3 regions of the Streptomyces sp. NPDC006687 genome follow, and region 3 is predicted to be linked to each of the others. Evidence: riboswitches for the same ligand, from Rfam matches in the RefSeq annotation. Region 3 holds a riboswitch; each other region holds the start of a gene.

The links. Region 3 has a riboswitch for cyclic di-AMP ahead of ABZ716_RS22630 (LysM peptidoglycan-binding domain-containing M23 family metallopeptidase). Riboswitches for the same ligand answer to the same signal wherever they lie in the genome.
Positions count from the first base shown of each region.
Region 1: linked by a shared signal. The riboswitch ahead of ABZ716_RS16455 (transglycosylase family protein) and the one ahead of ABZ716_RS22630 (LysM peptidoglycan-binding domain-containing M23 family metallopeptidase) in region 3 are both predicted to bind cyclic di-AMP.
Region 2: linked by a shared signal. The riboswitch ahead of ABZ716_RS07390 (M23 family metallopeptidase) and the one ahead of ABZ716_RS22630 (LysM peptidoglycan-binding domain-containing M23 family metallopeptidase) in region 3 are both predicted to bind cyclic di-AMP.

Region 1 covers NZ_JBEYJJ010000011.1:127,573-137,858, reverse strand. Annotated here, with positions in the region: gene ABZ716_RS16475 (Ppx/GppA phosphatase family protein) at 1-729, opposite strand, end outside; gene ABZ716_RS16470 (DUF501 domain-containing protein) at 726-1,274, opposite strand; gene ABZ716_RS16465 (septum formation initiator family protein) at 1,351-1,839, opposite strand; gene eno (phosphopyruvate hydratase) at 1,929-3,215, opposite strand; gene ABZ716_RS16455 (transglycosylase family protein) at 3,488-4,222, opposite strand; cyclic di-AMP (ydaO/yuaA leader) riboswitch at 4,225-4,394, opposite strand; gene ABZ716_RS16450 (transglycosylase family protein) at 4,669-5,754, opposite strand; gene ABZ716_RS16445 (cytochrome P450) at 5,873-7,162, opposite strand; gene ABZ716_RS16440 (nucleoside triphosphate pyrophosphohydrolase) at 7,239-8,297, opposite strand; gene ABZ716_RS16435 (SurA N-terminal domain-containing protein) at 8,326-8,949, opposite strand; gene ABZ716_RS16430 (YfhO family protein) at 9,126-10,286, shown strand, end outside.
Region 2 covers NZ_JBEYJJ010000004.1:204,626-214,911, forward strand. Annotated here, with positions in the region: gene ABZ716_RS07375 (GNAT family N-acetyltransferase) at 1-890, opposite strand, end outside; gene ABZ716_RS07380 (HPr family phosphocarrier protein) at 1,081-1,362, shown strand; gene ABZ716_RS07385 (GntR family transcriptional regulator) at 1,536-2,201, opposite strand; gene ABZ716_RS07390 (M23 family metallopeptidase) at 2,359-3,171, opposite strand; cyclic di-AMP (ydaO/yuaA leader) riboswitch at 3,185-3,340, opposite strand; gene ABZ716_RS07395 (pitrilysin family protein) at 3,557-4,924, opposite strand; gene ABZ716_RS07400 (pitrilysin family protein) at 4,945-6,300, opposite strand; gene ABZ716_RS07405 (DNA topoisomerase IV subunit A) at 6,564-9,020, shown strand; gene ABZ716_RS07410 (restriction endonuclease) at 9,121-10,286, shown strand, end outside.
Region 3 covers NZ_JBEYJJ010000021.1:63,093-73,378, forward strand. Annotated here, with positions in the region: gene hpnE (hydroxysqualene dehydroxylase HpnE) at 1-582, shown strand, start outside; gene ABZ716_RS22600 (polyprenyl synthetase family protein) at 579-1,736, shown strand; gene shc (squalene--hopene cyclase) at 1,851-3,971, shown strand; gene ABZ716_RS22610 (1-hydroxy-2-methyl-2-butenyl 4-diphosphate reductase) at 3,971-4,609, shown strand; gene hpnH (adenosyl-hopene transferase HpnH) at 4,615-5,646, shown strand; gene ABZ716_RS22620 (aspartate aminotransferase family protein) at 5,643-7,046, shown strand; gene ABZ716_RS22625 (tyrosine-protein phosphatase) at 7,086-7,904, opposite strand; cyclic di-AMP (ydaO/yuaA leader) riboswitch at 8,222-8,374, shown strand; gene ABZ716_RS22630 (LysM peptidoglycan-binding domain-containing M23 family metallopeptidase) at 8,379-9,374, shown strand; partial or broken gene ABZ716_RS22635 (SGNH/GDSL hydrolase family protein) at 9,538-10,286, shown strand, end outside.

The DNA.
Region 1 (10,286 bases), on a different contig from region 3:
GCGGGCGTGGTGGATGCGGGCCGACTCGTACCGCTCCAGGCCCAGGGCGATCGCGGCGACCGTGGTCACCGAGCCCGCCAGGCCCACCAGGGTGCGGGCCTCGCCCAGGGGGACCGCCTCGGCGGCCAGGTCCAGGGCCGCCTCGATGTCGGCGCGCATGGCGGCGATCTGCTCGGCGGCCGGCGGGTCGGTGACCTCGCCGTCCACCACCAGGTGCCGCTCGGTCATCCGGACGCAGCCCACGTCGACCGAGCGGGCGGCCCGCACGTGCTCCTCGCCGACCACGAACTCGGTCGAGCCGCCGCCGATGTCCACGACCAGGAACGGCCGCTCCAGCGCCGTGTCGCCGGTGAGCTCCTTGGTGGCGCCGGTGAAGGAGAACTCCGCCTCCTGGTCCCCGGAGATCACCTCGGGCTCCACGCCCAGGATGTCCAGGACGCCCCGGACGAAGTCCTCGCGGTTCTCGGCGTCGCGCGAGGCCGAGGTGGCCACGAAGCGGACCCGCTCGGCGCCCAGCTCCTTGATCACCTGGGCGTACTCGCGGCAGGCCGCGAAGGTGCGCTCCAGCGCCTCCGGGGCCAGCCGGCCGGTCTTGTCCACGCCCTGGCCGAGCCGGACGACCTGCATCCGGCGGTCGAGCTCGACGAGCTCGCCGGTGTCCGGGTGGCAGTCGGCGACGAGGAGGCGGATGGAGTTCGTACCGCAGTCGACGGCGGCGACCCGGGTCATGCGCTCTCGCCCTCCTGCTGCGCCTTCTCCCCGCACGGGGTGACGCAGGCGCCCTTGGCCCACCACTCGGGCAGCATCGCCAGCGCCTCGTCGCCGAACGGGTTCACCCCGGGCCCGGCCACCAGCGAGTGGCCGACCAGCACGTGCAGGCACTTCACCCGGTCCGGCATGCCGCCGGCGCTCGGGAAGCCCTGGAGCACCTCGATGGCGTCGCGCCGCTGGATGTAGTCCTCGTGCGCCCGGCGGTAGGCGGCGGCGAGCTCCGGGTCCTCGGCGAGGCGGGCCTGCATCTCCTTCATCACGCCGTTGGCCTCCAGCGTGCCGATCGCGGAGGCCGCGCGCGGGCAGGTGAGGTAGTACAGCGTCGGGAAGGGGGTGCCGTCCGGGAGGCGCGGGGCCGTCTCGACGACATCGGGCTGGCCGCAGGGGCAACGGTGCGCGATGGCGCGCAGCCCGCGCGGCGGGCGGCCGAGCTGCTGCTCGAACGCCTCGATGTCGGCGGCGGTCGGCTCGGTCCGGTCGGTCTGGGGCGGGGGCGTCTGCATGCCTGGAGGGAGTCTCTTCGTTCGGTGGTACGGGCGGTCGTGGCGGCCGCCCGTACGGGACGGTCGTGATGGGTGGTCAGTCGCCGGGGCGGTCGGCCTTGTCGACCCCGTCCCAGACGTTGGAGTACCAGGGGCGGTCGGATCCGCCCTGGCCGCCGCGGCGGTGCTCCGCGGCCGCGGCCCCGGGGTCGGTCATGATGTAGCCGACCTCCCCCGGCCGCAGGAAGTGCAGGTGCTTGCGCGCCTGCTGCTCCGCGTAGGCGGGGTCCTGCCAGCGTGCCTTCTCGTCGCGGAGCTGCTCCAGGCGCTTGCGCGCGGTGGCGGCGGCCCGCTGCTGGTCCGCGATCTCCGAGCGCTGGGAGACGTACTGGCGCATCGGGTACGCGAGGGCGACGACCAGCGTACAGAGGACGAGCACCAGCAGCGCCGCCCGGCCGGTGAGCCTGCTGCGGCGCACGACCCGGCGGGACTGCGAGCGGTAGACGTGGGCCGCGGTCCGCTCGCCGAGCTGCCGGAGCCTGGTCGCCGTGGAGAAGGTGGAGAACCGATCCCGGTTCCTGGCCATTGATCCGCCTCCCCTGGTGCGCGCTACGCAATACGTCCCCGCACACGGTACGGGACCGAGTGCGGGGACGTAGGGAGGCAGGCGAGGACTCAGCCCTTGAAGCGCGGGAAGGCGCTGCGGCCGGCGTACACGGCGGCGTCGTCGAGGATCTCCTCGATGCGCAGCAGCTGGTTGTACTTGGCGACGCGGTCGGAGCGGGCCGGGGCGCCGGTCTTGATCTGTCCGCAGTTCACCGCGACGGCGAGGTCGGCGATGGTGACGTCCTCGGTCTCGCCGGAGCGGTGGGACATCATGCACTTGAAGCCGTTGCGCTGGGCCATCTCGACGGCGTCGAGGGTCTCGGTCAGCGAACCGATCTGGTTCACCTTGACGAGCAGGGCGTTCGCGGAGCCCTCCTCGATACCGCGGGCCAGGCGCTCGGGGTTGGTGACGAAGAGGTCGTCGCCGACGATCTGGACCTTGGCGCCCAGGCGGTCGGTGATGGTCTTCCAGCCGGCCCAGTCGTCCTCGAAGAGCGGGTCCTCGATGGAGACGAGCGGGTACGCCTCGACGAGCTCGGCGTAGTAGTCGGTCATCTCGGCGGCCGAGCGGGACTGGCCCTCGAACTCGTACTTGCCGTCCTTGTAGAACTCGGACGCGGCGACGTCGAGCGCGAGCGCGATGTCCTTGCCGGGGGTGTAGCCGGCCTGCTTGATGGCCTCGATGATGAGGTCGAGCGCGGCGCGGTTGGACTCCAGGTTCGGGGCGAAGCCGCCCTCGTCGCCCAGGCCGGTGGACAGGCCCTTGGTGTGGAGGACCTTCTTGAGGGTGTGGTAGACCTCCGCACCCCAGCGCAGCGCTTCGGAGAAGGACTCCGCGCCGATCGGGGCGATCATGAACTCCTGGATGTCCACGTTGGAGTCGGCGTGCGACCCACCGTTGAGGATGTTCATCATCGGGACGGGCAGCAGGTGCGCGTTCGGGCCGCCGAGGTAGCGGAAGAGCGGCAGGTCCGACGCCTCGGACGCGGCGTGGGCGACGGCGAGGGAGACGCCGAGGATGGCGTTGGCGCCGAGGGAGCCCTTGTTGTCGGTGGCGTCGAGGTCGAACATGGCCTGGTCGATCAGGCGCTGCTCGGTGGCGTCGTAGCCGACGAGCTCCGGGCCGATCTGCTCGATGACCGCGAGGACGGCCTTCTCGACACCCTTGCCCATGTAACGGTTGGGGTCACCGTCACGGAGCTCGATGGCCTCGAAGGCACCGGTGGAGGCGCCGGACGGAACGGCAGCACGGCCGGTGCTGCCGTCGTCGAGGCCCACCTCGACCTCGACCGTGGGGTTGCCTCGGGAGTCCAGGATTTCCCGGGCTACGACGACGTCGATGGACGGCACGAGCATCTCCTTCTGGGATGTGACGCTGGGTGTGCGGTGGCGTGGGGCCTGGGACGGCCTCGCCGACTAGAGCCTAACCGGCTCCGGGCGGTGGGCCCGCCGACCGCCCGGGTCCTGGGACGAAAAAGGGTCCGAATACCCGCCTTCCAGGACATAGCCCCCTGGCACGGGGGCCCTGGCCGCGGACATGGCGAAGCCCGGCGCGCGGGATGCGCGCCGGGCGACGATGCCTCAGCCGTACCTGGTGGTGCGGGTGGTGCCAGGTGTTACGCGGGGATTCAGCTGAGCTTCAGCTTCTGGCCCGGGAAGATCAGGTCGGCGTCCTGGACGGTGTCCTTGTTCAGGTCGAACAGCTTCTCCCAGCCGCCCTTGACGCCGTTGGCCTCGGCGATGGTGCCGAGGGTGTCGCCCTCCCGGACCGTGTACGAGCCGTTGCCGGTCGCCGGGGTCTGGGTCTTCGGGGCGGACGGCTTGGCCGGGGCGGGCTTGGACGGGGTCCAGCCGGAGCCGGAGCCGGTGCTCTTGGTCTCGGTGTCGGCCTTCGGGGCGGAGGGCTTCGCCGGGGCGGGCTTGGCCGGGGCCGGCTTGGTCTCCGGCTTCGGCTTGGCCGGGGTGGTGGTCGAGCCGCCGCCGTTGTAGGCCGAGTTGGACAGGCCGACGCCGCAGGACGGCCAGGCGCCCTTGCCCTGGCCCTTGAGGACCTTCTCGGCGATGGCTATCTGCTGGGACTTGGTGGCCTGGTTGGCCTGCGCGGCGTACGCCTTGCCGCCGTACGCGGCCCACGTGGAGGCGGAGAACTGGAGGCCGCCGTAGTAACCGTTGCCGGTGTTGATGGACCAGTTGCCGCCGGACTCGCACGAGGCGACCTTGTCCCACTCCGAGACGGTCGCGGCGCTGGCGGAGCCGGCCGCCATCAGCGGGGCGGCGACGGCCACACCGGCGACACCGGCGAGCGTGACGATACGGACGGCCTTGGAGCCGCGGCGGTGCTTGCCCTTGCCGGAAAGCAGCATGGAGTTCTCCTCACCGACGCCTTCGAGGTGAGCTGTCGGGTTCGGGCGGATGAGTTGCCCGGCCGCGCAGTTGCGCGTCTTCACCCCAAGCCGGTACAGCGGGCCGTCTCTCAACGGCCTTTCCCGGCGCCTACCTTGGTTCCCCCGCTCCTGCCAACGGCGCTTGCGCGACGACTGTTCCCTCCGGCCGCCGGCAGGATTCGGCGATGCGGTCGAAGGAGCCCGCGGTGGCGGGCGACTCAGAAGGTAGACAGGTCTCTCCCCGATGTTCAACGTGTGATTTTGGGGAGAAACCGGCCTACTTGCGTTCCTCAAGAGCACGTTTGCGCAGGTCGGAACGGGGTTTGCGGAAGTTCCGGAACGAGACACGCCAGTTGTCCTGAAGAGATGCATGTCTCACTTTCCGATAACGGACATTCAGCCCATAATCGGTGCCCGAACTACCCCTATTCCTTGGTTAGATCCAGGTTCTGGCCGGGCTTGATGAGGTCCGCGTCCGTGCCGATGACGTGCTCGTTGGCCTGGTAGAGGGCGGTCCAGCCGCCCTTGAGCCCGTTGGCGTCCGCGATGGCCGTCAGGCTGTCGCCCGGCTTCACCGTGTACGTGGGGTCCTGGGCGGCGGCTGACGCCGTGCCAGGGGCGGCCGGCACCTCCAGGGCGGCGGGGCCGCGGTGCTTGCCGCCACCGTCCGAGGCCCCGGCGGCCGGAGTGGGGGAGGCGGAGGGGGTGGCGCCCGGGGTGGCGGGGACCGTGGGCGTCGCCCCGCCCGGGGTGGCAGGGGTGGTGGCGGGGGCCGTCGGGTCGGCCGGGTTGCTGGAATTGCCCGTGTTGCCCGGGTTGTTGGTGTTGCCCTGGTTGCCCGGGTTCGCCGGGCTGGTGGGCGTCGGCGTGGCGGGCGTCGGGGTGGGGCCGGTGGTCGGGGTGGACGGCACGGTGTAGTCCGGCTCGGGCATGACGGGCAGTCCGCTGACGGCGCCGAGCGGGTAGTCCGGCAGCACGCCGGGGGCCGGCGTACCGGGCGCCGGGGTGGGCGCGCCGAAGTCGGTGGAGGGCCCGTCCCCGCCGGTGGCCGGCACCGAGAAGTCCGGACGCGTCGGGGTGGAGCCGACGGGCCCGGGGGTCTTGGAGGTGCCCGTGTCCACGTCGGCCTTCGGCCCGTTCTTCGACAGCCCCGCCGAGGCGGAGCACAGCGGCCACGCCTCGGGGCCCTGGGACGCCAGCACCCGCTCGGCGACCGCTATCTGCTGCGAGCGGCTCGCGAGGTCGGGGCGCTCGGCGTACTCCAGCCCGCCCGCGTTCTTCCACTGCTCCAGGGTGAACTGCAGCCCGCCGTAGGCCCCGCTGCCGAAGTTGGCGCTCCAGGTGCCGCCGCTCTCGCAGTCGGCGACCTTGTCCCACGTCGCTGTGTCGGCCGCGTTCGCGCCGGTGGCGGCGAGCAGCGGCAGGGCCAGGGCCGAGCCCGTCACTCCTGCTGTGACGACGAGGGCGGGGACCTGACGGGGGCGTCTGTGGCGGCCGTTCCCGGGAAGCATGAGGCTGCACCTTTCGTATAACGGCGGGGTAACGGCAGAACCTAGCCGCCTTCGAACGGATGTCACAAGTTCGGCCGAAGACTGAATTCCGGTCAGTTCCGCGGCCCCGCCGGGCGCCTCACCGGGCTTCGCGCCCGTCCCGGACGTTCGGGACTGTGAAGCGGACGGGGAGGGTGCGCAGGCCCCGCATGATGAGTCCGCCGCGCCAGCGCAGGTCCGCGGGGGGAACGGCAAGTTCCAGATCCGGCAGACGCTTCAGCAAAGTCGCGAGCGCCGTCTGGCCCTCCAGGCGGGCCAGCGGGGCGCCGAGGCAGTAGTGGATTCCGTGCCCGTATCCGAGGTGCTGATTGTCACTCCGGGAGAGGTCGAGGGTGTCCGGGTCGGTGAAGCGGGCCGGGTCGCGGTCGGCCGCCGCGAGGACGACGAGGACGGGGTCGCCGACGGCGATCTCCTGCCCGCCGAGGGTCAGCGGCCGGGTGGCGAACCGCCAGGTGGCCAGCTCCACCGGGCCGTCGTAGCGCAGCAGCTCCTCGATCCCGGTCTCCAGCAGCGCGGTCTCGCCCGCGGCGAGGGAGTCCTGGAGGCGGACGCGCTGGCCGGGGTTCATGAAGAGGGAGTGGACGCCGTTGCCGATGAGGTTGACCGTCGTCTCGAAGCCGGCGAACAGGAGGATGAAGGCCATGGCGGTGGCCTCGGCCTCCGTCAGGTGGTCGCCGTGGTCGCTCGCCCGGATCAGGTCAGAGATGAGGTCATTGCCCAGATCGTCCCGCTTACGGTGGATGAGTTCCCCGAGATAGGTGCGCATCCGCTTCACGGAACGGGCGACCCCGCCGCGCGGACCGCCGCCGTGGCGGATCATCATCCCGGCCCAGTCGCGGAAGTCGTCCTGGTCCTCGCGCGGGACGCCGAGCATCTCGCAGATGGCGTAGATGGGGAGCGGGAAGGCGAACTCGTGGATGAGGTCCGCCTCCCCCTTCTCCGCGGTCCCGGCCTTCTCGACGATCTTGTCGATGAGGTGGTCGGTCAGCTCCTGCACCCGCGGGGTGAACTCCGCGACACGGCGGGGGGTGAACGCCTTCGACACCAGCCGGCGCAGCCGGGTGTGGTCCGGGGGGTCGATGTTGAGCAGGTGGGTCATCAGCTCCGCCTTGCGCTCCCCCGGGATCCCGGTCTTGCCCTTGGCGTGCGCCGGCTCCGCGTGGTGCGCCGGGTTCTTGCTCAGCCGCTGGTCGGCGAGGGCCTGACGGGCGTCGGCGTACCGGGTCACCAGCCACGCCTCGACCCCGCTGGGCAGCGTGGCCCGGTGCACCGGGGCGTGCTCGCGCAGCCAGGCGTAGGCGGGGTAGGGATCGGTGGCGAACTCCCAGCCGAAGAGGGCGGGGGCGGTGTCGGGGGTCTGCTCATGCACCCGCCGACGGTATCCCGGCCCCCGCCGCTCACCCCGCACGCGGTGACGGCCGGGCAGGGTCCGGGACGGGCCGGGGCTACGGGTCGAGGTGTTCCGCCGCCCGGATGGCGTCGCGGTAGGCGCGGGCCGCCGCGCGCAGGGCCGTCTCGGGGTCGGTGCCCGACGCCTCGGCCCGCGCCGCGAGCGCCAGCAGTTCGTAGCCGATGCCCTCGCCGCGCGGGATGTCCACCGGGAGCCCGGCCGCGCGGGCCCGGCCGGCCAGCTTCGCCGCGAGCGCCAGTCCGGGCTGGCCCAGCGGGATCCCGTCGGTGACCGACTCCCGCTGCTTCTCGACCGCCTTGGTGGCCTGCCAGTGCGCGCTGACGTCCTCGGGGGACTCGGCCGTCGCGTCCCCGAAGACATGGGGGTGGCGGCGGACCAGCTTGTCGACCAGGTCGCCGGCGACGTCGTCGACGGAGAAGGGCTCCGCGTCCTCCCCCTCACCGCCCTCCTCGGCGATGCGCGCGTGGAAGACCACCTGGAGCAGCACGTCCCCCAGCTCCTCGCGCAGCGCTTCCCGGTCGCCGTCCTCGATCGCCTCGACCAGCTCGTACGCCTCCTCGATGGCGTACTTCACCAGCCCCTCGTGCGTCTGCCGGGAGGTCCACGGGCACTCGCGGCGCACCCGGTCCATCACCTGTACGAGGTCCAGCAGCCGCGCCCCCGGCAGATCGTACGAACCCGGCAGCAGCTCCAGGTCCGGCATGGCCACCCGGCCCGAGCCGGCCAGCCGGGCCAGACCGTCGGTCAGCCGCTGGTCGCCCTCGCCGGACGGGATCACCACGATGGTGCGGCCCCCGGCGCAGGCATCGACGAGAGCGGCGGCGTCGGGGGCCTCCCGCGCCACCTCCACCCCGGCTTCGCGCAGGTAAGGGAGCTGCGGGTGACCCGGGTCCGCGCACAGCACCCGGTCCGCGGCGTGCAGGACCTGCCAGGCCGGCCAGGACAGCAGTCCGGGGGCGACCCGGTGGCTGGCGGTCAGCAGGACGATCCGCCCGGCGTCGGGAACGGCTCCGGGAACGGCGGCCGGAACGGCGTCGGGAACGGCACGAGGAGATCCAGCGGCGGGGACGGGTTCGGCGGTGTGGTCGGTCACCCTCCGAACCTACCCCCGCCCCCGGGCGTCAGGCTCCGGCGGGGGCCGCCTCGGGCATCGTCCGCTGGGTGATCCACGGCGTCTGCTGGTCGCCGAGCAGGATCTGCTTCTCGTCCCAGCGGCCGTAGCGCGGGTTGACCTCGATGTGCAGGGCCTTCGCGGCCTCCCCGAGCTTCACCAGCGCCTTGTCCTGGCTGCCGTAGTGCGCGAAGAGCTTGTCGCGCAGCAGCTTGAAGCGGGTGTCGGCGTCGATCTGGTCCGGGGCCAGCTGCGCCTGCTCCAGCGCCGCCGCGGCGAGCGCCTTCTCGCCGCCGACCTGCTGGAGCTGCGCCTTGCGGACGTCCTCGATCTCCTTGGGGCTCACGCTCAGCCCGGCGTCGTCGGCCGCCCGCTCCAGGACCGCGCTCTGGATCATCTTGTTGAGCTTGAGCCGCTCCAGCCCGGCGGTCGCCCCGATCAGCCGCGCCCCCTGCTCGGAACGGTTCTGCGCGGTGCGGACGTCGTTGACCTGGGCCTGGAGCGCGGAGGTGGTGATGCGCTCGCCGCCGACGACGGCCGCGGTACCGGGACGGGTCCCGCCCGAGCAGGCGGCCAGCAGGGGGGCCGCCGCGAGCAGGGCGGCGGATACGGAGAGCGCTGTGCGACGGTGCAAAGGAGCCTCCAGGGCCGGGTGATTGTGCGTCGGTGCACAAGGCCGTGCGGTGATCGATGGTATGCAGTCACGGTGGCCCGAGCCACCGGTTCGACCAACGATTCCCAGGGTGTCGGGGTACGAGTTCACCCCCCGGCCATCGCGGAGTTCCGCGTTCCTGCGAAGGTCGTTCCACCATGTCGACATCTCAACTCGCCCCGCACCACACCCCGCAGCGCCCCGCCCAGGCCCCCGCACGCGGCTCCGGACGCCGCCCGGGGCTGCTCGGCTCGGCGTTCGCCGCCCTGGTCACGACGGTGGCCGTGTGCTCCGGGGACGCCGTCGCCCGGGTCTTCCCGTACGGGCCCCGCCACCGCAGCGTCAACGACCTCGGCAACCAGTTCGTGCCCTTCCACGCGCACCTGTGGGACCTGCTGCACGGGCGGGCGCGGGGCGGACTGCTGTTCAACTGGCAGTCCGGGTACGGGACCGGCTTCCTGGCGGACTACGGCACGTACCTGTCGAGCCCCTTCGCCCCGTTGGTCGCTCTCTTCCCGCGGCATGACATCGACCTCGCCGTGTACGCCGTCACCGTCCTGAAGATGGCGGCCGCCGCCGCCGCGATGGCCTGGCTGCTGCGGTCCCAGCGGCCGGGTCCGTGGTGGGCGGCGGGGCTGCTGGGGGCCTCGTACGCGCTGTGCGGCTGGTCGGTGATCGAGGCCGCGTACAACCCGATGTGGCTGGACGGGCTGATCGCCTTCCCGCTGCTGTGCCTGACCGGCGAGTGGGCGCTGCGCGGGCGGCGGCCGCTGCTGGGGGTGGGGGTGGTGGCCGTCTGCTGGACGGCGAACTTCTACACCGCCTATATGGCCACGCTGGGCGCGGCGCTGGTGCTCGTGGTGCGGGTGGTGCTCACCCGGGAGGGGGCGCGCGTACGGCTTCGGGTGGTCGGACGGGCGGCGGTGACGACCGTGCTCGGCATGGCCCTGACGGCGCCGCTGCTGCTGCCGCTGTTCCTGAGCTCCCGGCAGGCGTATCCGGGCTGGTCCAAGGAGTTCTCCCCGGCGCCCTGGCCGGACCTGTTCGCCCGGCTGCTGCCGGCCACGTACTCCTTCAACTCCCCCGCCGTGTTCATCGGTACGGGCACCCTGCTGCTGGTGACGGCGCTGCCCTTCCACCGGGCACTGCCGCTGCGCACCCGGCTGTGGTGGGCGGGGCTGGTGGCGGCGGTGCTGCTGTCCTTGCAGTGGGCGCCGACCCATCTGGCCTGGCACGTCTTCGCCACCCCGAACGGCAGCCCGTACCGGCAGACCTTCGTGCTGGCCGGGATCGCGGTCATCGCCGCCTGGTCGGGGCTG
Region 2 (10,286 bases), on a different contig from region 3:
TGCTCCCCGCAGGCGGCGACGGCGTCCGGCACCCGTCCGGCGGGGACGGCGATCACGGCGAGGTCCACGGGGGCCCCGATGTCCGCCACGGTGCGGTAGGCGCGCACCCCGTCCAGCAGGTCCCCCTCCATGCCGGGGGCGCGGGCCTCGTTGACGGCGTAGAGGTGTCCGTGGAAGCCCCCGTCGCGCAGGTTGCGCAGCGTGGCGGCACCCACGCCGGATCCGGAGCGGCTGACGCCGATCACCGCGACCGAGCCGGGGGCCAGGAGCCGCTGGACGGACCGGGCCTCGGCGCGCTGTTCGCGGGCGCGCTGGACGGCGAGGGACTCGGCGGTGGGTTCGAGGTCGAGGGTGAGGTGGACGGAACCGTCCTCGAAGCTGCGCTTCTGCTGGTAGCCGACGTCCGTGAACACCTTGATCATCTTGGTGTTGGCGGGCAGCACCTCGGCCGCGAAACGGCGGATGCCCCGCTCCCGGGCGACGGCTCCGATGTGTTCGAGGAGGGCGGAGGCGACCCCGCGGCCCTGGTGGGCGTCCTGGACGAGGAAGGCCACCTCGGCCTCGTCGGCGGGGGCGGAGGCGGGCCGTCCGTCGGGGCCGATGCGGTCGAAGCGGACGGTGCCGATGAACTCCCCGCCGATGGTGGCGGCGAGGCCGACGCGGTCGACGTAGTCGTGGTGCGTGAAGCGGTGCACGTCGCGGTCGGAGAGGCGGGGGTAGGGGGCGAAGAAGCGGTAGTACTTCGACTCGTCCGAGACCTGCTCGTAGAAGCTGACCAGCCGCCCGGCGTCCTCGGTCGTGATGGGCCGGATCCGGGCGGTTCCGCCGTCGCGCAGCACGACGTCCGCTTCCCAGTGGGCCGGGTACGAGGGGTCCGACGCGGTGGTCATGGGGTCAGCCTAAGCGCAGGATCCGGCCGGTGGCCGGACGCCTCCGACAGGCCGGGCGGCGCGGAGGCCGGGAATCCGGCACGCTGGGGCACATCGGTGCAAAGCTGAGGAGGGCCGAGGGGCGGCCCGAGCATTCCGGGTGGCGTGAGAGACTGGTCTAGACAACCGCGAGAACCTGAAGGGCATCACCATGGCAGAGCGCCGTGTCAACGTCGGCTGGGCCGAGGGCCTGCACGCTCGTCCCGCGTCGATCTTCGTCCGCGCGACGACCGCTTCCGGCGTCCCCGTGACCATCGCGAAGGCGGGCGGCGAGCCCGTCAACGCCGCGTCCATGCTGGCGGTCCTGGGCCTGGGCGCCCAGGGCGGCGAGGAGGTCGTCCTGGCGTCGGAGGCGGAGGGCGCCGACGTGGCGCTGGACCGCCTGGCGAAGCTGGTCGCGGAGGGCCTGGAAGAACTCCCCGAAACGGTCTGACCCCTTCACCGAAGCCGCGGCCCCATGACACGGGGGCCGCGGTTTCGTCGTTACGGCCGGCCGCGCGGCCCGCCGGAATCCGGCAGGAAATCCGCCTCGGCGGAATTGGCCGAAAAACGCGGCACCCCGGCCTGGGGGAATTATGGCGCGCCCCCTTTTATACGCGTCCCGCGTTAATTCCGGCCACTCCCGGTGTTTACGGCATGTTGCCATTCCCTCACCCGCGGCCGGAACACCGCCGCCGCCCGCTCCACATGCAGCGCGGCCACCGCCCTGGCCCGCTCCGCGTCCCCCCGCGCCACCGCGTCCACGAGCGCCCCGTGCTCCGCCCAGGAGTCCACCGGCCGGGCGGGCGAGCCCACCTCGTACAGCCACGCGATCTTGCGCCGGGTCTGCGTCAGCAGGGCGATCAGCCCCGGGCTGCCGGACGCCTGGGCCAGGGTCTCGTGGAACCAGCCCCCCAGCGCCCGCAGGTCCTCCCCCTGGCCCCGCCTGGCCCGCTCCTGGCCCAGCCGCACCAGCCCCCGCAGCACCTTCAGGTGCGCCTCGGTCCGCCGCCGGGCCGCCCGCGAGGCGGCGAGGGGCTCCAGCAGCACGCGCAGCTCCAGCAGATCGGCCGCCTCCTGCTCGCTCGGCTCGGCCACACACGCCCCCGCGTGCCGCCGCGTGGTGACGAACCCCTCGGACTCCAGCGTGCGCAGCGCCTCCCGCACCGGCACCCGCGAGACCCCGTACCGGCGCGCGAGCACCTCCTCGGTCAGCCGGCCGCCCGGCCCGAAGAAACCGGAGACGATATCGTCGCGAATGGCTGTGCACACCGCGTGCGCCGGAATACGCAAGGCCGGACCTCCGCTGGGTTTCGTTCCGAATCGGGCACACCGCCCCTGCGACTCTATGACAATGCGCGGGGATTTCCGAGAACGGCCGTAAACAAAGGCGGAGAAACGGAGAAGGCCCCGGCTCGGGGAGCCGGGGCCTTCTCGCGCAAAAGTGGGGTCAGATGCCGACACCGTGCTGGCGCAGGTAGGCCAGCGGGTTGATGTCCGTGCCGTACGTGGCACCGGTGCGGGCCTCGAAGTGCAGGTGCGGGCCACTGGAGTTGCCGGTGGAGCCCGACAGGCCGATCTGCTGGCCCGCGGTGACGGTCTCGCCGACGGAGACGTTCAGCGACATCAGGTGCCCGTACTGGGTGTAGCTGCCGTCGTTGTGGCGGATCACGATGTTGTTGCCGTAGGCGCCGCCCCAGCCGGCCTCGACGACGGTGCCCGCGCCGACGGCGTGGACCGAGGTGCCCTCGTCGGCGTGGAAGTCGATGCCCGTGTGGCTGCCGGAGGACCACATGCCGCCGCCCGCGCCGTACTGGGTGCTGACGTACGAGTTGTCGACCGGGGCCACGAAGGTGTTGAGGCGCTTGCGGGCCTCTTCCTGGGCGGCCTTCTCGGCGGCCTCGCGCTCGGCCTTCTCCTTGACCTCGGCGATGCGCTTCGCCTCCTGGGCGCGCGTCTTCGCGTCGGCCTCGGCCTGCGCCTGGGCGGCGACGGCCTCGGCGGCGCTCTGCTGGGTCGCGGCCTGGACCTCGATGTCGTCCTGGAGGCCGTCGGCGACGACGACGGCGTTCAGGGCGCCGGTGTCCTCGAAGGAGGGGCCGCCGTGGGTGTCGGCGGCGAAGGCGGGGGCCGCGAGGGTGGCCGCCACGCCCGTGGTGGCGAGGGCCGCGATGCCGGCGTACCCGGCGGTCTTGCGGCTCAGACGGCTCGAACCACGGTGCTTACCGGAACCGGAGCCGGCTGCACGACTGCCAAACGCCATGGAGGGGGTGATCCTTTCCTTCCTTCTCGCCTACCGGGTTAGCTGACGGGTTCGGAGCAGGAAGGTCTCCTACGGCCCCCCTCTGGCGAGGCGGTCCGATTCACCCCAGGGACTGTGGGTCCCCGGCTCCCCAGGCTCGCGCCTGACGGGGACTCGGCGATCGCTGCCCGGTGCCGCGGGTGCGGCTGGCACAACTGACGGACAGCACGCATGACGCTAGGCGGATCATCAGTCAATCGCCAAACAGACGAGCTAATTTGTTGCGTACGCCACACCGCATACCTGAAACCACACCACCAAACGGACAAAGAGGGACCCGGTGGACGCTCCACCGGGCCCCTCCGAAAACGCTCCGGCCGTTGGTCAGTTGACGGCCATCGGCCGGTCAGTTGCCGACGACGGTGACCTCACCGATGCCGAGGGCCCGCACCGGCTCCTCGATCTGCGCCGCGTCGCCCACGAGGACCGTGACCAGCCGGTCCACCGGGAAGGCGCTCACGACCGCCGAAGTGGCCTCCGCCGTACCGGTTTCGGCCAGCCGCGCGTACAGCCGCGCCTGGTAGTCGTCCGGCAGCTCCTGCTCCACCTGGTCGGCCAGCGTCCCGGCGACCGAGGCGGCCGTCTCGAACTTCAGCGGGGCGACCCCCACCAGGTTCTGCACCGCCACATCGCGCTCGGCGTCCGTCAGGCCCTCGGCGGCGAGGGTGCGCAGCACCTGCCACAGGTCCTCCAGCGCCGGACCGGTGTTCGGGGTGTCCACCGAGCCGCTGATGGCGAGCATCGAGGCGCCCTTGCCGTCCGCCGTGGAGCGCAGCACCTGGCCGAAGGCGCGCACGCCGTAGGTGTAGCCCTTCTCCTCGCGCAGGACCTTGTCCAGACGGGAGGTCAGGGTGCCGCCCAGGCAGTAGGTGCCGAGGACCTGCGGGGCCCAGACGATGTCGTGCCGGTCGGGCCCGATCCGGCCGATCAGCAGCTGCGTCTGGACCGCGCCGGGCCGGTCAACGATGATCACGCGGCCCGTGTCGTCGGCCGTGACGGGCGGCACCGGCCGGGGGGCCGCGGTGTCGCCCGTCCAGGCGCCCAGGGTGTCGGCGAGGACGGCGTCCAGGTCGATGCCGGTCAGGTCGCCGACGACCACCGCCGTGGTGGTGGAGGGGCGTACGTGGGCCTCGTAGAAGGCGCGTACGGCGGCGGCGTCGATCCGGGCGACCGTCTCCTCGGTGCCCTGGCGGGGGCGGGACATGCGCAGCGAGGCCGGGAAGAGCTCCTTGGAGAGCTCCTTGGCGGCGCGGCGCTGGGGGTTGGCCTGCTCGTGCGGGATCTCGTCGAGCCGGTTGCGCACCAGGCGGCCGACCTCGCCCTCGTCGAAGGCGGGGGCGCGCAGCGCCTCGGCGAGCAGCCCGAGCGCCTTGGCCAGGCGGGAGGCGGGAACCTCCAGGGAGACGCGCAGGCCGGGGTGGTCGGCGTGGGCGTCGAGGGTGGCGCCGCAGCGCTCCAGCTCGGCGGCGAACTCCTCGGCGGAGTGCTTGTCGGTGCCCTCCGACAGGGCGCGGGCCATGATGGTGGCCACGCCGTCGAGTCCCTCGGGTTCGGCGTCCAGCGGCGCCTTGAGGTTGACCTCGACCGCGACGACCTGCTGGCCGGGGCGGTGGCAGCGCAGCAGGGTCAGGCCGTTGCCGAGGGTGGAGCGCTCGGGGGCGGGGAAGGCCCACGGCGTGGCCTCACCGGCCTGCGGACGCGGGTGGAAGGTCATCGTGACGGCTGCGGTGTCGCTCACTGCTCCGCCCCCTCGCTCTCGTGGCTCTCGTCGCTCTCGTCGGTGTCCGCGGCGCCGGGCAGCGGCTCGTAGACCAGCACCGCGCGGTTGTCCGGGCGCAGCCGGGCCGCGGCCACGGCCTGCACCTCCTCGGCGGTGACGTCCAGGACGCGCTGGACGGCCGTCAGGGCCAGCTGCGGGTCACCGAACAGCACCGCGAAGCGGCACAGTTCGTCGGCGCGGCCGGCGACGGTGCCCAGCCGGTCCAGCCACTCGCGCTCCAGCTGCGCCTGCGCGCGCTCCATCTCGTCGGCCGTGGGGCCCTCGGCGGCGAACCGGGCGAGCTCCTCGTCGACGGCCGCCTCGATGGCGGGCACCTCGACGCCGCTGGAGGTCTTGACGTCCAGCCAGCCCAGGGAGGGCGCGCCGGCCAGGCGCAGCAGGCCGAAGCCGGCCGCGACGGCGCTCTGGTCGCGGCGGACCAGGCGGTTGTGCAGGCGGGAGGACTCGCCGCCGCCGAGGATCGTCAGCGCCACGTCGGCGGCATCGCACTCACGGGTGCCGTCGTGCGGGAGCCGGTAGGCCGCCATCAGCGCGCGGGCCGGGACCTCCTCGACGATCTCCTCGCGGAGCTGGGCGCCCATGATCTCGGGCAGGCTGCCGTCACGGGGCGGCTGCTTGCCGTCGTGCGCCGGGATGCTGCCGAAGTACTTCTCGATCCAGGCGAGGGTGCGCTCGGGGTCGATGTCGCCCACGACCGACAGGACGGCGTTGTTGGGCGCGTAGTAGGTGCGGAAGAAGTTCCGCGCGTCCTCCAGGGAGGCGGCGTCCAGGTCGGCCATGGAGCCGATCGGGGTGTGGTGGTACGGGTGGCCCTCGGGGTAGGCCAGGGCGGTCAGCCGTTCGAAGGCCGTGCCGTACGGGACGTTGTCGTAGCGCTGGCGGCGCTCGTTCTTGACGACGTCGCGCTGGTTCTCCATGGACTCCTCGTCCAGGGCGGCCAGCAGCGAGCCCATGCGGTCCGCCTCCAGCCACAGGGCGAGCTCCAGCTGGTGGGCCGGCATCGTCTCGAAGTAGTTGGTGCGCTCGAAGCTGGTGGTGCCGTTCAGCGAACCGCCGGCGCCCTGGACGAGCTCGAAGTGCCCGTTGCCCGGTACGCTCGCCGAGCCCTGGAACATCAGGTGCTCGAAGAGGTGAGCCAGACCGGTCCGCCCCTTGACTTCGTGGCGTGAGCCGACGTCGTACCAGAGGCAGACGGCGGCGACCGGGGTGAGGTGGTCTTCGGAGAGCACCACGCGCAGGCCGTTGGCCAGCCGGTGCTCCGTCGCTGTCAGGCCGCCGGAGCCGGCCTGAGCTGTGGCCGTGTGACCCATGGGCATGTGGTCCCTTCGATCGCGATGCAGAGATTTCTTATCGACCTGCCACTGTATGCAAGCGCGCAGGTGCGCGGAGAAGTTCCCGTCCCCGGCCCCGTCCGGCCGGGGACCCGGCTACCGCCGGGAGGGGCCCCCATCCAGGGGGTCGCCCAGGGTCGGGGTCGGCGTTGTCGGTGGCTGGGGCCACAATGGTCCGCGTCGACCCCGTCGCACACCCCGCACGTACACCCCCCGATATCTTGGTTAGGAGCGCCGCAGCGATGGCCCGCCGCAGCACGAAGACCCCGCCGCCGGAGGATTTCGAGGAGCGGATCCTCGACATCGACGTCGTCGACGAAATGCAGGGCTCCTTCCTCGAGTACGCGTACTCGGTGATCTACTCCCGGGCCCTGCCGGACGCCCGGGACGGCATGAAGCCGGTGCACCGGCGCATCGTCTACCAGATGAGCGAGATGGGCCTGCGCCCCGACCGCGGCTACGTGAAGTGCGCCCGTGTCGTCGGCGAGGTCATGGGCAAGCTCCACCCGCACGGCGACCAGTCGATCTACGACGCCCTGGTGCGCATGGCCCAGCCCTTCTCCATGCGGCTGCCGCTGGTCGACGGGCACGGCAACTTCGGTTCCCTCGGCAACGACGACCCGCCGGCCGCCATGCGGTACACCGAGTGCCGGATGGCCGACGCGACGTCGCTGATGACGGAGTCGATCGACGAGGACACCGTCGACTTCACCGCCAACTACGACGGCCAGGAGCGCGAGCCCGTCACCCTGCCCGCCGCCTATCCGAACCTGCTGGTCAACGGCTCCTCCGGGATCGCGGTCGGCATGGCGACGAACATGGCCCCGCACAACCTGGGCGAGGTCATCGCGGCCGCCCGCCATCTGATCCGGTACCCGGACGCGGACCTGGAAGCGCTGATGCGCTTCGTGCCCGGCCCCGACCTGCCCACCGGCGGCCGGATCGTGGGCCTGTCCGGGATCAAGGACGCCTACGAGACCGGCCGCGGCACCTTCAAGATCCGCGCCACGGTGTCCGTCGAGGACGTGACGCCCCGCCGCAAGGGCCTGGTCGTCACCGAACTGCCCTTCGCGGTCGGCCCCGAGAAGGTCATCGCGAAGATCAAGGACCTGGTCGGCTCCAAGAAGCTCCAGGGCATCGCCGACGTCAAGGACCTCACCGACCGCGCGCACGGCCTGCGCCTGGTCATCGAGATCAAGAACGGCTTCCACCCCGAGGCCGTACTGGAGCAGCTGTACAAGCTGACGCCGATGGAGGAGTCCTTCGGCATCAACAACGTGGCGCTGGTCGACGGCCAGCCGCTGACGATGGGCCTCAAGGAGCTGCTGGAGGTCTACCTCGACCACCGGTTCGAGGTCGTGCGCCGGCGCAGCGAGTTCCGCCGCGGCAAGCGCCGCGACCGGCTGCACCTGGTCGAGGGCCTGCTGGTGGCCCTGCTCGACATCGACGAGGTCATCCGCCTCATCCGCGACAGCGACAACTCCGCGCAGGCCAAGGAGCGCCTGATGGAGCGCTTCTCGCTGAGCGAGATCCAGACCCAGTACATCCTGGACACCCCGCTGCGCCGGCTCACCCGCTTCGACCGGATCGAGCTGGAGTCGGAGCGCGACCGGCTGACCGCGGAGATCGAGGAACTGACCCGGATCCTCGATTCGGACGCGGAGCTGCGCAAGCTGGTCTCCTCGGAACTGGCGTCGGTCGCCAAGAAGTTCGCCACCCCGCGCCGGACCGTGCTGCTGGAGTCGGCCGGTACGCAGGTGGCCGCCGTCCCGCTGGAGGTCGCGGACGACCCCTGCCGGGTGCTGCTGTCGTCCACGGGCCTGCTGGCCCGTACGGCGAACGCCGACCTGCTGCCGGTGGACGAGGGCGCGGCCCGCGCCAAGCACGACCTGGTCGTCTCCCAGGTGGCGGCGACGGCCCGGGCCGATGTGGGCGTGGTGACCTCCTTGGGACGGCTGCTGCGGCTCTCGGTGATCGACCTGCCCCAGCTGCCGGACACGCACGCCGCGCCGAACCTGGCGGGCGGGGCGCCGATCGCGGAGTTCCTCTCCGGGCTGCTGGCCGACGAGACGGTCATCTGCCTGACCTCGCTGGACGAGTCCTCGCAGGGCCTGGCCCTGGGCACCGAGCAGGGTGTGGTCAAGCGGGTCGTGCCGGACTACCCGGCGAACAAGGACGAGCTGGAGGTCATCACCCTCAAGGAGGGGGACCGGATCGTCGGCGCGGTCGAGCTGCGCACCGGCGAGGAGGATCTGGTCTTCATCACCGATGACGCCCAGCTGCTGCGCTACCCGGCCGCACAGGTGCGCCCCCAGGGCCGCCCGGCGGGCGGTATGGCGGGCATCAAGCTCGCCGGGAACGCCAAGGTGATCCACTTCTCGGCGGTGGACCCGGCCCGTGACGCCGTGGTGTTCACCGTGGCGGGCTCGCAGGGGACGCTCGACGGCTCGCCCGCCTCGGGCAAGCTGACCCCGTTCGACCAGTACCCGCGCAAGGGGCGGGCCACGGGCGGCGTGCGCTGCCAGCGGTTCCTGAAGGGTGAGGACACGCTGGTTTTGGCCTGGGCGGGCAACGCCCCGGCCCGCGCGGCCACCGCCGGCGGCACCCCGGCGGCCCTCCCGGCCCCGGACCCGCGCCGCGACGGCTCGGGCACCGCGCTCCCGTCGGGGGTCGCGGTTCTGGCGGGGGCGGCACTGTAGGACCGTACGGCGGCATTCGGGTGGTGCGACCGGGGGGACGTACCACCCGAATGCCGACTAGTGTTTTCCTTCCGGGAGTCGGTGGGGGGAGACACAGCTGATGACTCGTCAGGCGGGCGGGGTGATCGGGGACTGGGCCGAGTCCCAGCGCCGGCAGCAGCAGACGCAGGTGATCCAACAGCGTGAGGCCGAGCGCCGGCAGCGCGCCTACGAGCGCGACGCGAACCGCAGCCACCGGCAGTACCGCGAGGCCGAGGCGGCCCGCCGCACCGCTGAGATCGAGGCCGAGGTGGAGACGCTCAAGGGGCTGCTCGTCGCGGGATGCGCGGCTCCCCCGTTCCGGGTGGCCTCCCTGGTGCGGCCCGAGTGGTTGCAGCCCTTCGACCCCGGAGCACTGGGGCAGCCGGTGCCGATGCCCCGCATCGAGGAGTTCCGGCAGCAGGTCGGCAGCTGGCCGGCGGGCTCGCAGCAGCGGGCGCAGGCGGAGCGGGAGGCGCACGACCGGTACACCGCCGCCTGGCAGGCGGCGAACGCCGCGGAGGCGCAGCGCCGGCAGCAGCTGGCGTCGTACCGCGAGCAGTACGACCGGTGGGCGGCGGAACAACTCGCCGGGGTGCGCGCCCACAACAGCGGCCTCGCCGCTCTGGCCGAGGCCCTGCGCGCGGGTCGCGCCGACGCGGTGGTGGAGTACTTCTCTGCCGCGCTGTACGCCTGCGCCGCCTGGCCCGAGGCGCTGCCGCGCCAGGTGACGGCCGCCTACGACCCGGCCGCGCGCCAGCTGGTGCTGGACTGGGAGCTGCCGGGGTTCGCGGTGGTGCCGGAGGCCAGGGCGGTCCAGTACCTGCCGAGCATGGACCAGGACAGGATCAGGCCCCGGCCCGTGACCGAACGCCGCGGCCTGTACCGGGAGCTGCTGGCGCAGTGCATGTTGCTGGTGGTGCGGGAGCTGTACGCGGCCGACGAGTTCGGGGTGCTGGATTCGGTCGTCGTCAACGGGTTCGTGGACTGCCACGATCCGGCGACCGGGCAGGAGGCGAGGTTCGTGCTGTCCACCCTTCCGGCCGGGCGCGGCGCCTTCGCCGGGCTCCGGCTGGAGCAGGTCAGCCCGGTGGACTGCCTGGTGTCGGGGCTGGGCGGGCAGCTGTCGGCGCGCCCCGACCAGCTGACGGAGGTGCGTCCGGGGCGACGGCCCGACGAGGTCGGCGGAGGCGTCGTCAGCCACGGCGGGCACGCCGGAGGTGACGAGGACGAGCCGGACCTCTTCAC
Region 3 (10,286 bases):
ACCGTCGTCCTCGCCGTCCCGCAGCGCGAGGCCCACGGCCTGCTGCCCCCCGGCGCCCTCGCCGACCCCGACAAGCTCCTCGACATCGGCACCGCCCCCATCCTCAACGTCCACGTCGTCTACGACCGCAAGGTGCTCCGGCAGCCCTTCTTCGCCGCCCTCGGCACCCCCGTCCAGTGGGTCTTCGACCGCACCGACTCCTCCGGACTCACCGACGGCGGCCAGTACCTGGCGCTGTCCCAGTCCGCCGCCCAGGACGACATCGACGAGCCCGTCTCCGTCCTGCGCGCCAAGTACCTGCCCGAACTGGAGCGGCTGCTGCCCGCCGCCCGGGGCGCGAAGGTACGGGACTTCTTCGTCACCCGGGAGCGCACCGCCACCTTCGCCCCCAGCCCCGGCGTCGGCCGGCTGCGCCCGGGTCCCCGGACCGACACGCCGGGGCTCTTTCTCGCCGGTGCGTGGACCGCCACCGGTTGGCCCGCGACCATGGAGGGCGCCGTCCGCAGCGGCCTCGGCGCGGCACACGCGGCGCTCGCCGCTCTCGGCCGCCCCCGCGAACATCCTCTGCAGGAGGCGGTATGACGACCACCACGAGCACCACCAGCACCACAGGTACAGGAACCAGAGGAGAGCCATTGAACCCGGGGAACCCGGCTGTCGAGAACACGGATGCCGGCGCGGGCACGGCCGGCGGGGGAGCGGAGAAGGCCGACACCCTCGCCCTCCTCGAACGCGGCCGCACGCTGTCGACCCCCGTGCTCCGCGCGGCGGTGGACCGGCTCGCGGCGCCCATGGACACCGTCGCCGCCTACCACTTCGGCTGGATCGACGCCGAGGGCAACCCGGCCGACGGTGACGGCGGCAAGGCCGTCCGTCCCGCCCTCGCCCTGCTCTCCGCCGAGGCGGCGGGCGCCGCCGCCGAGGTCGGCATCCCCGGCGCCGTCGCCGTGGAACTCGTCCACAACTTCTCGCTGCTGCACGACGACCTGATGGACGGCGACGAGCAGCGCCGCCACCGCGACACCGTCTGGAAGGTCCACGGCCCGGCGCTCGCCATCCTCGTCGGCGACGCCCTCTTCGCCCTCGCCAACGAGGTGCTGCTGGAACTCGGCACCGTCGAGGCCGGCCGCGCCACCCGCCGGCTGACCACCGCCAGCCGCAAGCTCATCGACGGCCAGGCGCAGGACATCTCCTACGAGCACCGCGAGCGCGTCAGCGTTCGAGAATGCCTGGAGATGGAAGGGAACAAGACCGGAGCCCTGCTCGCGTGCGCGGTCTCCATCGGCGCCGTGCTCGGCGGCGCGGACGACCGCACCGCCGACAAGCTGGAGGAGTACGGCTACCACCTCGGCCTCGCCTTCCAGGCCGTCGACGACCTGCTCGGCATCTGGGGCGACCCCGGGGCCACCGGCAAGCAGACCTGGAGCGACCTGCGCCAGCGCAAGAAGTCCCTGCCCGTCGTCGCGGCCCTCGCCGCAGGTGGTCCCGCCTGTGAGGAGCTCGCCAGGCTCCTCGCGGCCGATGCCAAGAGCAACGACTTCGAGAACTTCTCCGAGGAGGAGTTCGCCCACCGCGCCGCCCTCATCGAGGCCGCCGGCGGCCGCCAGTGGACCGCCGACGAGGCGCGCCGCCAGCACGCCATCGCGGTGCGGGCCCTCGACGACGTGGACATGCCCCAGCGGGTGCGGGAGCAGCTCGTCGCCCTCGCCGACTTCGTCGTCGTGCGCAAGAGGTGATCTCCGCCGGAAAGTGGATATGAATCGCGAGTCGCCGGCCGGGGAGCTCTCCTAGAGCGTCCCCGGCCGACGGCAGACCCGGGCACAGCCGACGCACTGTACGAAGGGGAAGCCATGACAGCGACGACCGACGGCGGCGGTGCGATCACCGGCGGCGCCGATCCGCGACACGACGACGGCACGGTGGTGATCTCCGCCGTGCCCGCAGGGCCGTCCGCCGTGCCCGCGGGCCCGTCCGCCGTGCCCGCGGGCCCGTCCGGCGCAGGGCCGTCCGGCGGGGGCGCAGGACTGCTGGAGGCGGCCCGGGAGGCCACCGGCCGGGCCGTCCGCGACCTGCTGGAGCGGCAGGACGCGGAAGGCTGGTGGAAGGGCGACCTCCAGACCAACGTCACCATGGACGCCGAGGACCTGCTGCTGCGCCAGTTCCTCGGCATCCGCGACGAGGCCACCACCCGGGCCGCCGCCCTCTTCATCCGGGGGGAGCAGCGGCCCGACGGCACCTGGGCCACCTTCCACGGAGGCCCGCCCGAACTCTCCGCCACCATCGAGGCGTACGTCGCGCTGCGCCTGGCCGGGGACCGCCCCGACGCCCCGCACATGGCCCGCGCCTCGGCCTGGATCCGCTCACAGGGCGGGATCGCCTCCGCCCGGGTCTTCACCCGGATCTGGCTGGCCCTCTTCGGCTGGTGGAGCTGGGAGCACCTGCCCGAACTCCCGCCCGAACTGGTCTTCCTGCCGTCCTGGATGCCGCTGAACATCTACGACTTCGGCTGCTGGGCCCGCCAGACGATCGTCCCGCTGACCGTCGTCTCCGCGCTGCGGCCCGTCCGCCCGGCCCCCTTCGCCCTCGACGAGCTCCACGCCGACGCCCGCGACCCGTACCCCGCCCGGCCACAGGCCCCGCTGAACAGCTGGGACGGGGCCTTCCAGCGGATGGACAAGGCCCTGCACCTCTACCGGCGCTTCGCCCCGCGCCGGCTGCGCAAGGCGGCCATGGCGGCCGCCGCCCGCTGGATCGTCGAACGCCAGGAGAACGACGGCTGCTGGGGCGGGATCCAGCCGCCCGCCGTGTACTCCGTCATCGCCCTGCACCTGCTCGGCTACGACCTCGGGCACCCGGTGATGCGGGCCGGCCTGGAGTCCCTCGACCGCTTCACCGTATGGCGCGAGGACGGCGCCCGGATGGTCGAAGCCTGCCAGTCCCCGGTGTGGGACACCTGCCTCGCCGCCATCGCCCTGGCCGACGCGGGCGTCCGGCCCGACCACCCGGCGCTGGTGAAGGCCGCCGACTGGATGCTCGGCGAGGAGATCCGGCGCAGCGGGGACTGGGCGGTGCGCCGGCCCGGACTCGCCCCCGGAGGCTGGGCCTTCGAGTTCCACAACGACACCTACCCCGACGTCGACGACACCGCCGAGGTCGTCCTCGCCCTGCGCCGCATCCGCCACCCCGAACCGGCGAAGGTGGAGGCGGCCATCGCCCGCGGCACCTCCTGGACCCTCGGGATGCAGTCCAGGGACGGCGCCTGGGCCGCCTTCGACGCCGACAACACCAGCCCCCTCCCCAACCGGCTGCCCTTCTGCGACTTCGGGGAGGTCATCGACCCGCCCTCGGCCGACGTCACCGCCCACGTGGTGGAGATGCTCGCCGCCGAGGGCAAGGCCGGTGACCCGCGCGCCCGGCGCGGCATCGCCTGGCTGCTGGCCGAACAGGAGCCGGAGGGCAGCTGGTTCGGCCGCTGGGGCACCAACTACGTGTACGGGACGGGCTCGGTGGTCCCCGCCCTCACCGCCGCCGGGATCGCCCCCGGCCACCCCGCCGTCCGGCGGGCCGTCGGCTGGCTGGAGTCCGTACAGAACGAGGACGGCGGCTGGGGCGAGGACCAGCGCTCCTACCGGGACCGCTCCTGGGCCGGGAAGGGGGCCTCCACCGCCTCGCAGACCGCGTGGGCGCTGCTGGCCCTGCTCGCGGCGGGGGAGCGGGAGGGCCAGGCGGTCCGGCGGGGGGTGGAGTACCTGGTGCGGACCCAGCGGGCCGACGGCACCTGGGACGAGCCGTACTTCACCGGCACCGGATTCCCCTGGGACTTCTCCATCAACTACCACCTCTACCGGCAGGTGTTCCCGCTGACGGCCCTCGGCCGCTACCTGTACGGGGAGCCCTTCGCCCCGGACGCCGCCGCCCGGCGCACCGGCGGGGCCACGGCCGCCGCACCGGTCCCGGCCGAGGAGGTCTGATGCCCGCCGGGGCGGCCCCTACCGCCCCGCCGCTGCTGATCGCCTGCGCCCTGCGCATCGAGCGGGCGGCCCTGCGCGGCGGTGGCCGCTCCGCCGCAGGGGGCACGGTGCTGCGGACCGGCATGGGGCCGCGCGCCGCCGACCGGGCCGTGGCCCGGGCCCTGGGACGGCCCGGGATGGAGGGGGCCGCCGTCCTCGCCACCGGCTTCTGCGCCGGCCTCGTCCCCGGAATGAACCCCGGGGACCTCGTCCTCGCCGAGGAGACCCGCGACCCCCGCGGGCCGGTCGCCTGCACCGGTACCGCCCTGCTCGCCGAGGCACTGGCCCGCGCCGTCCCCGGGCGGACCGTGCACACCGGCGTACTGACCGGCTCCGACCACGTCGTGCGCGGGCAGGAGCGCGCCCAGCTGCGCGCCTCCGGCGCCCTCGCGGTCGACATGGAGTCCGCGGCCACCTTGTGGACCGCCTCCGGGGCGGGCCGCCCGGTTGCGGCCGTCCGGGTGGTCGTGGACGCTCCGGAGCACGAGCTCGTCCGTATCGGCACGGTCCGCGGTGGAATATCTGCCTTCCGTGTCCTGCGTGCCGTACTACCCGCTTTCCATGACTGGCACCGTTCGTTGCTGCTTCCCAGGAGGTGAACCAGATGGCCATGCCGTTGCGACAGTCCATCAGGGTCGGGACCTATCTTCTCGAACAGAAGCTCCGCAAGCGCGAGAAGTTCCCGCTGATCGTCGAGCTGGAACCGCTCTACGCCTGCAACCTGGCCTGCGAGGGGTGCGGGAAGATCCAGCACCCGGCCGGGGTGCTCAAGCAGCGCATGCCCGTCGCCCAGGCGGTCGGCGCCGTCCTGGAGTCCGGCGCGCCCATGGTGTCCATCGCGGGCGGCGAGCCCCTGATGCACCCCCAGATCGACGAGATCGTCCGGCAGCTCGTGGCCCGGCGCAAGTACGTCTTCCTCTGCACCAACGCCGTGCTGCTCCGCAAGAAGATCGAGAAGTTCACCCCCTCCCCGTACTTCGCCTTCGCCGTGCACATCGACGGACTGCGCGAACGCCACGACGAGTCCGTGGCGAAGGAGGGCGTCTTCGACGAGGCCGTCGCCGCGATCAAGGAGGCCAAGCGGCGCGGATTCCGGGTGACCACCAACTCCACCTTCTTCAACACCGACACCCCGCAGACCGTCATCGAGGTGCTGAACTACCTCAATGACGAGCTGAAGGTCGACGAGATGATGATCTCGCCCGCCTATGCCTACGAAAAGGCTCCTGACCAGGAACACTTCCTGGGTGTGGAACAGACCCGGGAACTGTTCAAGAAGGCTTTCGCGGGCGGCAACCGGCGCCGCTGGCGGCTCAACCACTCCCCGCTCTTCCTGGACTTCCTGGAAGGAAAGGCCGATTTCCCCTGCACGGCCTGGGCCATTCCCAATTACTCCCTCTTCGGCTGGCAGCGCCCCTGCTACCTGATGAGCGACGGGTACGTGCCCACCTACCGGGAGCTGGTGGAGGACACGGACTGGAGCAAGTACGGCCGCGGCAAGGACCCGCGCTGCGCCAACTGCATGGCGCACTGCGGCTACGAGCCCACGGCCGTCCTCGCCACCATGGGCTCCCTCAAGGAGTCCCTGCGCGCGGCCCGCGAGACGGTCGGCGGGAACAGGGACGCGTCGGCATGACGACGCCCCGGCCAGGGGGCAAGGGGTTCGACCTCGCCGCGCTGCTCGCCGAGCGCGGCGGGGAGCGCTACGAGCTGCACGCCCGCCACCTCAACCACCAGCTGCCCCGCATGCTGCGCACCATCGGCTTCGACAAGGTCTACGTACGCGCCGAGGGAGCCCACTTCTGGGACGAGGAGGGCAACGACTACCTCGACATGCTCGCCGGCTTCGGGGTGATGGGCCTGGGCCGCCACCACCCCGTGGTCCGCCGGGCCCTGCACGAGGTCCTCGAAGCCCAGCTCGCCGACCTGACCCGCTTCGACTGCCAGCCGCTGCCCGGGCTGCTGGCCGAGAAGCTGCTCACCCACAGCCCCCACCTGGACCGCGTCTTCTTCGGCAACAGCGGCACCGAGGCGGTCGAGACCGCCCTGAAGTTCGCCCGCTACGCCACCGGCCGGCCCAGGATCCTCTACTGCGACCACGCCTTCCACGGGCTCACCACCGGCTCCCTGTCCGTCAACGGCGAAAGCGGCTTCCGTGACGGCTTCGCCCCGCTGCTGCCCGACACCAGGATCGCGCTGGGCGACCTCCAGGCCCTGGAGCGCGAGCTGCGCCGGGGCGATGTGGCCGCCTTCGTGGTCGAGCCGGTCCAGGGCAAGGGGGTGCACGCCGCACCCCCCGGGTTCCTGCGCGCCGCCCAGGAGCTCCTGCACCGGCACAAGGCGCTCCTGATCGCCGACGAGGTGCAGACCGGCCTCGGCAGGACCGGGGACTTCTACGCGTACCAGAACGAACCGGGCGTGGAGCCGGACCTGGTGTGCGTGGCCAAGGCCCTCTCCGGCGGGTACGTGCCCGTCGGCGCGACCCTGGGCAAGGACTGGATCTTCCAGAAGGTGTACTCGTCCATGGACCGGGTGCTGGTGCACTCCGCGAGCTTCGGCTCCAACGCCCAGGCGATGGCGGCCGGACTGGCGGTGCTGCACGTGATGGAGGACGAGAACGTCGTCGCCAACGCCCGCGCCATGGGCGACCTGCTGCGCGGGCGGCTGGCCGCGCTGGTGGACGAGTACGAGATGCTCCACGAGGTGCGCGGCCGCGGGCTGATGATCGGCATCGAGTTCGGCCGCCCGTCCTCGCTGGCCCTGCGCGGCCGCTGGACGATGCTCCAGGCGGCCCGCAAGGGGCTGTTCGCGCAGATGGTGGTGGTGCCGCTGCTCAACCGGCACCGGATCCTCACGCAGGTCTCCGGGGACCACCTGGAGGTCATCAAGCTCATCCCGCCGCTGATCGTGGACGAGGCGGACGTGGACCGGTTCGTCGGCGCCTTCCGCGCGGTCATGGACGAGGCGCACGGCGGGGGCTCGCTGATGTGGGACTTCGGCCGGACCCTGGTGAAACAGGCCGTCGCCAACCGCTGACGGTCCCGGGCCCCGGTCCGCCGGGGCCCGGCACCCGACCTAGTCCAGCAGCCGCTCGCGCAGCCGCTCCCGTGTCGCCGGGGTGAGCCCCAGGCCCTCGGTGAGGTAGCGGTCCACCCCGCCCCAGTGCGTGTCGATGGTCCCGTAGGCGGCGAGCAGGTACTCGGCGCGGGCGTCGAACAGCGGCGCCACCAGCTCGCTCACCTCGGGGGAGCGGGCCTGCGGCACGTCGTCGGCGCGGCGCAGCCGGTAGCGGTTGTGCGGGGCGTTCGACTCCAGGTAGTCCGCGGTGATCGCCTCGCGCTCCACCCCGAGCGCGAGCAGGGTGACCGCGACCGACAGTCCGGCGCGGTCCTTGCCCGCCGCGCAGTGCAGCAGCGCCGGCACGCTGTCCTCGGCGAGGGCGTGCACCACCCGGCTGTGCTCGGCGGTGCGGGTGCGGACCATCTCGCGGTAGGAGGCGGCCATCCGGGCGGCCGCCCTGCCCTCACCGAGCAGCCCGCGGAGCTGGTCGAGGCCGCCCTCGCGGACGATCCGCCAGAACTCCCCGCCGTCGGCCGGGTCCGAGAGCGGGATGTTCACGTTGCGCACGCCCGGCAGTGCGACGTCGGGGCCCTCCACCAGCAGGTCGGAGCTGTTGCGGAAGTCGAAGACGGTGTGCAGGCCGAGGGAGGAGAGGAATTCCGCATCTTTTTCGGTGGCATGTGCCAGATGTCCGCTTCGGAATAGTCGTCCCGTCCTGACCCTCCGTCCGTCGGTGGTGGGCAAACCGCCCACATCGCGGAAATTGCGCACTCCGGTCATCCGGGGCAGGGGTTCGGGGTCCGTCGGAAGGTCCTGCGGTATCTGCTGGGTCACGTGTACTCCTCCGCGGTGTGCCGCGTGTCCGAATTGGTCGGGTTGGAACCAACTTGCCATGGCTGAACGCGAGGTTGGGCCGGGTGGGCGTGAGCCAGATCATACGGTGACCGAGCGTGCCTGATCGCGAAATCCGAATTCCCATGCCGGGACGGCCGTTGCCGCTCCGGAAGGGACGCAGGGTGACCGGAATTCAGCTGATCCCTCATACCTGCTATTGCGTCAGGGAATTCACGGCTTGTTGCCCGGGCCCCCGCTGGATTACCTTCGCGAACACTCCGGGCGGACCGCCGAATCCTGCCGCCGCCCGGAACCGCACCCGACCAACGACGCGCGGCAGGAGCGGGGGAACCAGGAAGACCGCCGTACCGGATCAATTCCGGTGCGGCTCGGGGTGAAGCCGTACCCGTGCGGCCGGACATCTCCAGTCCGAACCCGACAGCTCACCTCGCAGGCGCCGGAGAGGAATTCGCCATGCCCGGAAAGGGTAAGCACCGCCGTCCGAAGTCCCGTTCCATATCCCGCGGCCTCGCCGTCGCCGGGACCGGCGGTGCGGCCCTCGCGCTGCCGCTGATGGGCGCCGCCGGCGCCCAGGCCGCCCCGGCTCAGGCCGCCGCCCCCGCTCAGGCGCCCGCGGCGGTCCGGACGGCCGTCCCCGCCGCCGTCCCGGCCGCCGCCCCGTCCGTCTACACGGTCGTGACCGGCGACTGCCTCTCGACGATCGCCGCCGAGCGCGGCCTGTCCGGCGGCTGGCAGCAGCTGTACGCGGACAACCGCGACGCCGTCGGCGACGACCCCTCCCTCATCCACCCCGGCCTGCGCCTGACCCTCGGCGGCCAGGGTGCGGCCCCCGCCCCGAAGGCGGCTGAGGCGCCCGCCGAGGAGACCTCCACCGGGACTCCGCCGGCCGAGGAGGAGCCGGCCCCCGCCGCTCCCGGCGAGGACACCGCCGAGGCGCCGGACTCCGCCGGCTCCCCGGCCCGTACGGCGCCGAAGGGACCCGCCGTCCGCTCCCGTACGACGCAGCAGTCCGCGCCCGCCGCCGGGTCCGCGCCCGCGAGCGCCTCCGGGTTCGTCGCCCCCGTCAGCGGCGGCATCTCCACCGGCTACCGCACGCCGGGCGCCATGTGGTCCTCCGGCTACCACACCGGCGTCGACTTCATCGCGAGCACCGGCACCACCGTCCGGGCCGTCGGCGCCGGCACCGTGGTTTCCGCTGGCTGGGGCGGTGCCTACGGCAACGAGGTCGTCATCCGGCACGCCGACGGCAAGTACTCCCAGTACGGCCACCTGTCCCAGCTGTCCGTCTCGGCCGGCCAGACCGTCACCGCCGGCCAGACCATCGGACTCTCCGGCGCCACCGGCAACGTGACCGGCCCGCACCTGCACTTCGAGATCCGCACCGGGCCGTCCTACGGCTCCGACATCGACCCGCTGGCCTACCTCCGTTCCAAGGGCGTCAGCATCTGACGGCCGCTCCGGCGGCGAGCTCCGGAACACGCGGGGCCGGAACCCGAGAGGGTCCCGGCCCCGCGTGTACTTATTCCTTATCTCCCGCGTGGTATAGATCACGGTCCGTCAAGCCCTCATTACGTTGGCGTAGGTGGGCGGCGGGGGTGAAGGATGGGCTCCCGTGGCAGCGACGAAGACGACACTCAAGACCATCGGCTCGTACGCGGCGATCGGGGACAGCTTCACCGAAGGCGTGGGAGACCCGGGACCCGGGGATTCCTATCTCGGCTGGGCGGACCGGCTCGCCGTACTCCTGGCGGATCAGCGCGACGAGCACGACTTCCGGTACGCGAACCTGGCGGTACGGGGCAAGGTGCTCGACCAGATCGTGGAGGAACAGGTTCCGCGGGCCAAGGAACTGGCCCCCGACCTCGTCTCCTTCTGCGCCGGCGGCAACGACATCATCCGGCCCGGCACCGACCCCGACGACGTGGCGGAGCGCTTCGAGGCGGCCGTGGCCGACCTCACCGGCGCCGTCGGCCTCGTCATGATCACCACCGGCTTCGACACCCGGGGCGTGCCCGTCCTCAAGCACCTGCGGGGCAAGGTCGCGACGTACAGCGCCCACGTCCGGTCCATCGCCGACCGCTACGGCTGCCCCGTGCTCGACCTCTGGTCGCTGAAGTCCGTCCAGGACCGCCGCGCCTGGGACGCCGACCGCCTCCACCTCTCGCCCGAGGGGCACACCCGCGTCGCGCTGCGCGCCGCGCAGGTCCTCGGCTACGAGGTCCCGGCCGACCCCGACCAGCCCTGGCCGCCGTCCCCGCCGCGCGGCTCCGTGGACGTCACCCGGGACAACATCCAGTGGGCGCGCGAGCACCTCGTGCCCTGGATCGGACGCCGGCTGCGCGGAGAGTCCTCCGGCGACCA